Parabacteroides timonensis: one gene and its partner. The protein of the gene in region 2 binds, or shares a complex with, the protein of the main gene of each other region. Links are inferred from orthologs where the notes say so. Each region holds a gene or a part of one and is shown on either strand. Other genes may lie near its edges.

Region 1 (3,757 bases), 110 kb from region 2 along the record:
ATTATTCGCCGTGCTGGCTACCGCTGTGTACAGCCAGACCGACGACAAAGGCTATGAGGAAGGAAAATATGTGTTAAAAGGCGTGTCAGGCCTCAACCTGTCGCAAACAGCCATGACCAACTGGTCGGCCGGCGGCGAAAACTCCGTAGCCGGAAACGCCTACCTCAACGGCTCGCTGACGCACAAAAGCGGCAACTGGCTCTGGGTGACCAACCTCGTACTCGACTACGGGTTGACGAAAACCAAATCGCAGGGCATGCGCAAGAGCACCGACAAGATCGGACTCTCCACCCAGCTCGGCTACTCGACCAACAATGTCTGGTACTACACCCTCATGGGCGACATCAACACCCAGTTCGCCAAAGGCTACAACTACCCGGACAAGGAACATTACATCTCCAACTTCTTCGCACCGGCCTACTCCAACATCTCGCTGGGTATGGAATACCGCCCGAAGAGCAACTATTCGGTCTACCTCTCGCCCGTATCCGCCAAGATGACGTTTGTTGAGGACGATTACCTGTCCGAAATCGGAGCCTTCGGAGTCGATCCGGGCGACCGTTTCAAGATCGAATGCGGCGCCTACCTCAAGGCACGTGCCGAAATGCCCCTGATGGAAAACGTCAGCCTCATCACGACGGCCGACTTCTTCACGCCTTACAGCAACCAGTTCGGCAACATCGACGTCAACTGGGATATGCTCATCAGCATGAAGATCAACAAATTCCTCTCGGCAACGCTCAACACGACGCTGAAATACGACAACGACGTCAAGACCTTCGACGACAACGGTACGAAACACGGCGCAAAAGTACAGTTCAAAGAGATACTGGGCGTGGGCCTGGCCTACAATTTCTGACCGGAAACAAGACCCAGACAGCGTTTTTAATAAAAAACCTGCTGCAATCGGTTGCAGTATCCAAAAGAAAGGAGTAAATTTGCACGACGAAAACAAATATGATTAGAAATGATCAATAAAATCAAGGCTCTGCTACAAGAAGTGGAGAACATGAAGGCAGCAAATGCCGAAGAGCTGGAAGCTTTACGCATCAAATACCTCAGCAAAAAAGGAGAAGTATCCGCGCTGATGAATGATTTCCGCAACGTGGCGGCCGATCAGAAGCGTGAAGTAGGACAGTTCCTCAACCAACTGAAAGAAACGACTCAGAATAAGATCAACGAACTGAAAGAGAGTTTCGATAACGTGCAGACGGGCAACGACGACATCGACCTGACCCGTACCGCTTATCCGGTTGAACTGGGAACACGCCACCCGCTTTCTCTTGTTAAAAAGGAAATATGCGACATCTTCGGACGTCTGGGCTTCAGCATCGCAGAAGGCCCCGAAATTGAAGACGACTGGCATGTATTCTCATCATTGAATTTTGCCGAAGACCATCCTGCACGCGATATGCAGGACACGTTCTTCATACAACATAATCCGGACGTGCTATTGCGTACGCACACCTCATCCGTACAGACCCGCGTGATGGAGACACAGCAACCTCCTATCCGCATCATCTGCCCGGGACGCGTGTACCGCAACGAGGCGATCTCTTACCGCGCACACTGCTTCTTCCACCAGGTGGAAGCCCTGTATGTCGACAAGAACGTGTCGTTTGCCGACCTGAAACAGGCCCTGCTCTTCTTTGCAAAAGAAATGTTCGGCCCGGAAACGAAAATACGTCTGCGTCCCTCCTACTTCCCCTTCACTGAACCGTCGGCGGAAATGGATATTTCCTGCAACCTCTGCGGAGGCAAAGGATGCGCATTCTGCAAACATACCGGCTGGGTGGAAATCCTGGGATGCGGTATGGTAGACCCGAATGTTTTGGAAAGTTGCGGTATCGACAGTAAAGTATATACCGGCTACGCCCTGGGAATGGGTATCGAACGTATTACAAACCTGAAATACCAAGTAAAAGACCTAAGAATGTTCTCAGAGAACGATGTTCGTTTCCTGAAACAATTTGAATCAGCCAATTAAATTGGAAACCTAAATCATTTACCATCTTCCCCGGGCCTTTAACCAGCCCGGGGGAAACACACAAAGGAGGATAATATGATAAAGGTTTTATTTTTAATTGCAGGAGGCGCAATCGGATCGGCACTACGCTATGGAGTTTCCATGTGGGTGCAACGAACGATGCTGCACTCCTTTCCCTTCGGGATACTTTCCGTTAACGTGATCGGTTCCTTCCTTATCGGATTTTGCTGGAGCCTGGCCGAATATCACAACCTGTCGCTCAACGCAAGAGCTTTTCTCTTCACCGGACTTTTCGGCGGATTTACCACATTTTCGTCGTTCGCACTCGATACAATGTCGCTGATGAAAACCGGCGAATATAAACTTGCAATACTGAATATACTGGCTAGCAATATCTTAGGACTACTTGCCGTCTTTTTGGGTTTGCTGCTTGGAAAAAATACATTATCTTTATTGAAATAAAGTATGCGTAAAGAGGAACGATATAAAGGTGTACTCAACTGGTTCAACGAAAACGTGCCGGTTGCAGAAACGGAGTTGCACTACGACGACCCCTACCAGTTGCTTATTGCCGTGATCTTGTCCGCCCAGTGCACCGACAAGCGGGTCAATATGATAACCCCGGCCCTATTCGAGGATTTTCCCACCGCTGAGGTGATGGCGGCCTCCACACCCGAGGTCATCTTCGAATATATCCGTAGCGTCTCCTACCCCAACAACAAAGCGAAACACCTGGTCGGAATGGCCCGGATGCTGATCTCCGACTTCGCAGGCGTGGTGCCCTCCGAGATCGACGAGTTGCAGAAACTGCCCGGCGTGGGACGCAAAACGGCCAACGTGATCGCCTCTGTCGTCTACAACAAGCCGGCCATGGCGGTAGACACCCACGTGTTCCGCGTAGCCAACCGCATCGGACTGACCAACAACAGCAAGACTCCGCTCGAGACGGAACGCGAACTGGTGAAACATATACCCGAGAAAATGATCCCGATCGCCCACCACTGGCTCATCCTTCACGGACGTTACACCTGCATCGCCCGGAAACCCAAATGCGAAGAATGCGGCCTCAAGCCCTGGTGCAAGCATTTCCTGACGACAAAAACGTAAAACATGAAAGACCATAGGCGGGAAATAGTAATTTTTATTCTAACTGCTCTCGCTACACTGTCGGCAGTCTATTACTTTTTCGGTGACATGAAAGAGGGTATAAACGTGGCGCAAACGGATCTCTATACCCTGACCGCTCCGTCGCCCGAAGCCATCCTGACCGTGAACCGCCCGGCTGTCTTTGTGAGCATGATACTATCCAAGAAGCCTGTATATCAAGCCTTCGCATCGGAGATTCCGGAGATATTCCTGTCTATCATCAGGAAGAACAAGGAGCTTTCCGCCCTGCAACTCTCATTTCACACGCAAGGGGTGGTGATGTATGCTAAAGCCGACAAAAATACAGTAAGTCACATCGAGAGCGAAATACTGAGCAGTACCTTCGCCTCATTTGCGCCCCAAAAGCAGACCAAAGGGGAGATTACGTTCATTTATTTTCCGGATACCGACAATCGCTTTTTCGGATATTATCAGTACAACGGTATCTGGGTAGCCAGTTACAGCAAAAAACTGCTCGAAGAGGTGGCCGACATACAAAAGAATCAGAAGAACTACTTGCAGAAAGAGCAGGTGAAACTGCGCAAGACCCTCGACAAAAACGCGCCGCTCAACCTCATGATACAGTCCGAAAAACTCAACCTCTATGTCAGGACGGGCGACTCT
Region 2 (4,669 bases):
TTTGTTATAATAGTTCTCGCCCAGGCCTTTCAGTAATGACCGGGTCGATTTGCCGTTGATCGTACTGATATACATGGCATCCGGTATGATCTTTTTATCTTTGGGCAGTGAGATGCCGCTTTTCCCTGACAGCCGTATTTTTTCGGTAGAGAAGATATTATTTGTCTTGCAAATATCTTTTATCTGCTGATCCATATCATCCAGAATGATTTTATCTGAATAGATATCGTCGGTGACCCGTACCACGATACATTTCCCGATAAGCTGTTCGATCAGTTCGATATTCGTTTTATAATCCGGCTTGTCATGAAAACCAGTGATGTTGGGATACTTCTGAATAAATGATAGGTTGGGATAATTGACACCGGTAAAGACTACCGGAGTTGTTTTGACGGAAGGATGATCGCAGGTCAGTAATGCGTTCAGTGCCTGGTCGTCGTAGGCCAGGATAATGTCGGGATGCAGGGATGACAATGTATTCAACTTCTCATAGAGGAACATTTTTTGTTTCTTCTCTGTCTTTTTTATACAATCCAGGTAGATGGAATGCACTTCTGCCTGAATCTCTCTTTTCTGTAACTGGTCGGCAAATATTTTCTTTATTTCTTTATAGGCGGGGAACCCAGCTTCGTATGACTGGATTATTACTATCTGCTTTGGGCTGGTTGTTTGCTTGCAGGAGCTATTCAGAAAGCAAAACAGGACAAGAGTGAATATATATGGTACATGGAGAAGTCTATTTGACATTAGAATGTTGATTTAGTATATGTTTTTATCCCTAGTGTGTTACTGTTTATGACCTCGATCATTCATTTACGCCTCTAAATTAGACTGAATTTTTATATTGAACAAAGATTTAGGGTGTGAAATGTTATAATAACTGTTGATTTATATGGTTTTTTAGAATCGTGCAAGAATAAAGTCGGCACACACGTTGAATAATTATTCTATTATTTGTACTTTTGCCAGTCAAATTGCCGCTGGCGGTGAAAGCCACAGACGCATAGTAACTTGATTGAATAAATTTTAGAACAATGAATATATCTTACAACTGGCTGAAAGAGTATCTTGATTTCGATTTACAGCCTGAAGAAGTATCAGCAGCACTAACCTCTATCGGTTTGGAAACCGGCGGAGTGGAAGAAGTTCAAACTATCAAAGGTGGACTGGAAGGACTGGTTATCGGTGAAGTTCTTACCTGTGTGGAACATCCGAACTCCGATCACCTGCATATTACAACAGTAAATGTCGGTGGTGAAGAACCTTTGCAGATCGTTTGTGGCGCACCTAATGTTGCAGCAGGCCAGAAAGTGGTTGTTGCTGTTAACGGTACGAAACTGTATGACGGTGACGAAGTCTTTACGATCAAACGTTCAAAGATACGTGGCGTAGAGTCAAACGGTATGATCTGTGCAGAAGACGAGATCGGTATCGGAACAGACCATGCCGGTATTATCGTCCTCCCGGCTGATGCGGTTGTAGGAACTCCTGCCAAGGAATATTATAATGTAAAGAGCGACTATGTGTTGGAAGTGGACATCACTCCGAACCGTGTGGACGGAACGTCTCATTTCGGTGTTGCCCGCGACCTGGCTGCTTACCTGAAACAAAACGGTAAGCCGACGGAACTGAAACGTCCCTCTATCGACGCTTTCAAAATAGATGATGAAACCCCGGCTATTGAAGTCGTGGTAGAAAATACAGAAGCCTGTCCCCGTTACTCCGGTGTGACAATCAAAGGCGTAACCGTAAAAGAAAGTCCGGAATGGTTGAAGAACCGCCTGACTACCATCGGTCTGCGTCCTATCAATAATGTAGTGGACGTGACAAACTTTGTCCTGCACGAATTGGGACAACCTTTGCACTCGTTCGATGCCGGTAAGGTTAAAGGAAATAAAGTGATTGTGAAGACACAGCCGGAAGGAACGAAGTTCGTTACCCTGGACGGTGTTGAACGTACGTTGACCGATCGCGACCTGATGATCTGCAACACCGAAGATGCAATGTGTATCGGTGGTGTATTCGGAGGTCTGGATTCAGGTGTAACGGAACAGACTACCGATGTGTTCCTGGAATCAGCTTGCTTCCATCCGACATGGATTCGTAAGACAGCCCGTCGTTTCGGTCTGAATACGGATGCCTCTTTCCGTTTCGAACGTGGTTTGGATGCAAACAATACAATCTATGTATTGAAGCGTGCCGCATTGTTGATTCAGGAAGTTGCAGGTGGTAAGATTACCGGTTCGATCCAGGATGTATATCCGGTTCCAATGAAACCGTACACGGTTGAGCTGACTTATAATAAGATAAATTCACTGATAGGTAAGGTAATTCCGGTAGAAACGGTTAAGAGTATTCTGGATAGTCTGGAAATGGAAATCGTTTCTGAAACAGCCGAGGGATTGACTATCCATGTACCTGTTTACCGTATCGACGTACAACGTGATGTAGACGTGATCGAAGATATCCTTCGTATCTACGGATATAATAATATTGAGTTCAGCGATAGCGTGAAGTCGAACCTGAGCTACAAGACAGCAACAGACCGTAGTTACGATCTGCAAAACCTGATCTCGGAACAGCTTTGCGGTTCAGGTTTCAATGAGATCATGAATAACTCGCTGACCCGTTCGGCTTATTATGATGAGTTGACTACTTATCCGGTGTCTCACTGCGTCATGCTGATGAACCCGCTGAGTGCCGACCTGAACGGTATGCGTCAGACACTGTTGTTCGGTGGTCTGGAAAGTATCGAGCACAATGCCAAGCGTAAGAACGGCAATATCCGTTTCTTCGAGTTCGGAAACTGCTACGATTACAATGTAGAAAAGAAAAGAGAAGATGCCACACTGGCCGAATACTCGGAAGACTATCGCCTGGGAATATGGGTGTGTGGTGACCGTGTAGAAAACAGCTGGGCACATGCCGACGAAAAGTCTACCGTATATGAACTGAAAGCTTATGTAGAAAATATCCTTGTCCGCCTGGGAGTAAACCTCAAGAAAGTGATTTTCGGAAATCTGAGCAATGACATCTATTCGATAGGTGTTAGCATCACAACTGCTTCCGGTCGTCAGTTGGGTACTTTCGGTATCGTGAGCCGTAAGATCTGTAAGGCGATGGATATCGACTTCGAAGTTTATTATGCAGAATTGTCATGGACGCTGCTGATGAAAGAAACGAAGAAGAGCAAAGTTACTTTCTCCGAGATCTCCAAGTTCCCGGCCGTGAAACGTGACCTGGCTCTTTTATTGGATAAATCGGTTCAGTTTGCTGAAATCCAAAAGATCGCAGAAGACAGCGAACGAAAGTTGTTGAAGGAAGTATCCCTGTTCGACGTTTACGAAGGCAAGAACCTGCCGGCAGGTAAGAAATCGTATGCCGTAAGTTTCTATCTGCAGGATGAGACAAAGACATTGAACGATAAACAAATCGATGCAATCATGCAGAAGATCCGGAAGAATCTGGAAGACAAGCTGGGTGCGTCATTGAGATAATGATTAATTCATAACAATAAAAACATTCATACAATATGGGAAGAGCGTTTGAGTTCCGTAAAGCAAGAAAATTTAAACGTTGGGGTAATATGGCCCGTGTATTTACAAAACTGGGTAAGGAAATCACTATTGCGGCAAAAGCCGGTGGTCCTGATCCGGAAAACAATCCCCACTTGCGTGCTTTGATGCAGAATGCAAAGAAGGAGAACATGCCGAAGGAAAATGTGGAACGTGCCATTAAACGTGCTGTTGAAAAAGATTTTTCCGGTTATAAGGAAATGAATTATGAAGGATACGGCCCGTATGGTATCGCTATCTTCGTGGAAACAGCGACTGACAATACAACCCGTACGGTTGCCAACGTGCGTAGCTACTTCAACAAACACGGTGGTTCGCTGGGTACAAGCGGTAGCCTCGAATTTCTGTTCGACCATAAGTGCGTATTCCATATTGCAAAGAAGGAAGGCATTTCACTGGAAGACCTGGAGCTCGAACTGATCGACTATGGTGTGGATGAAGTGGATGAGGACGAAGAAGAAGTAGTTATCTACGGCGAATTCTCTCAGAACTCTGCTATCCAGAAGTATCTGGAAGAAAACGGCTACGAGATCACAAGCAGCGAGTTCGTACGTATACCGAACGACCTGAAAGAAGTGACAGCCGAACAACGTGAAGCACTTGACAAGTTGATCGAAAAGCTGGAAGAAGACGACGACGTGCAGAATGTATTCCATAATATCAAGGAAGACGACAGCGAAGAAGAGTAATCTTCTGTCTTATATGTTAAAAGGAAGTGATATCGGAGTAATTCCGGTATCACTTTTTTTATGTCATTGGGTTTTTTTGTACTTTCGCGCCGGACTAGTATATTTTATTAAACTCTATCTGTATGAAAAAGGTAATTTTTCTGTGGGCTCTCGTATGCCTCGGTGTAATGTGTAATCAGGCTTCAGCACAAAAGGAGCTGGGTATTTTCAATTCTCTTTCGGTAGGTGTAAGTGCCGGTACGACTGGTATCGGCGTCGATGTGGCAACTCCTGTTACACCTCATTTTGCAATTCGTGGTGGTGTATCGTTTATGCCGGGGATAAAGATCAATACCGATGCCGATGTCGATTTGGTTGATCCGGAATTGGGTCAGCGTACTTCAAGTATCGACCTGACGGGTAGTA

Evidence for each region. The genes of interacting proteins can lie anywhere in the genome.
Region 1: the proteins of pheT (region 2) and BQ7394_RS14940 are in contact, whole or in part, in a crystal structure (PDB 6P24), measured with the Escherichia coli proteins. The link is inferred for Parabacteroides timonensis from one-to-one orthologs.

Annotation. Positions count from the first base shown.
Region 1 is NZ_LT669941.1:1,816,153-1,819,909, forward strand. The notes cover bases 1-2,977. They hold BQ7394_RS14940 (phenylalanine--tRNA ligase subunit alpha), read left to right. Parts: upstream 1-967; coding sequence 968-1,987; downstream 1,988-2,977. Other genes in these bases: BQ7394_RS14935 (DUF3078 domain-containing protein), read left to right, coding at 1-859; crcB (fluoride efflux transporter CrcB), read left to right, coding at 2,063-2,449; nth (endonuclease III), read left to right, coding at 2,453-2,977. Also shown: more of nth, read left to right, coding at 2,978-3,094; BQ7394_RS14955 (hypothetical protein), read left to right, coding at 3,098-3,757.
Region 2 is NZ_LT669941.1:1,925,452-1,930,120, reverse strand. The notes cover bases 658-3,765. They hold pheT (phenylalanine--tRNA ligase subunit beta), read left to right. Parts: upstream 658-1,034; coding sequence 1,035-3,497; downstream 3,498-3,765. Other genes in these bases: BQ7394_RS15415 (YebC/PmpR family DNA-binding transcriptional regulator), read left to right, coding at 3,533-3,765; BQ7394_RS15425 (sensor histidine kinase), read right to left, coding at 658-747. In the rest of the region: more of BQ7394_RS15425, read right to left, coding at 1-657; more of BQ7394_RS15415, read left to right, coding at 3,766-4,264; BQ7394_RS15410 (hypothetical protein), read left to right, coding at 4,387-4,669.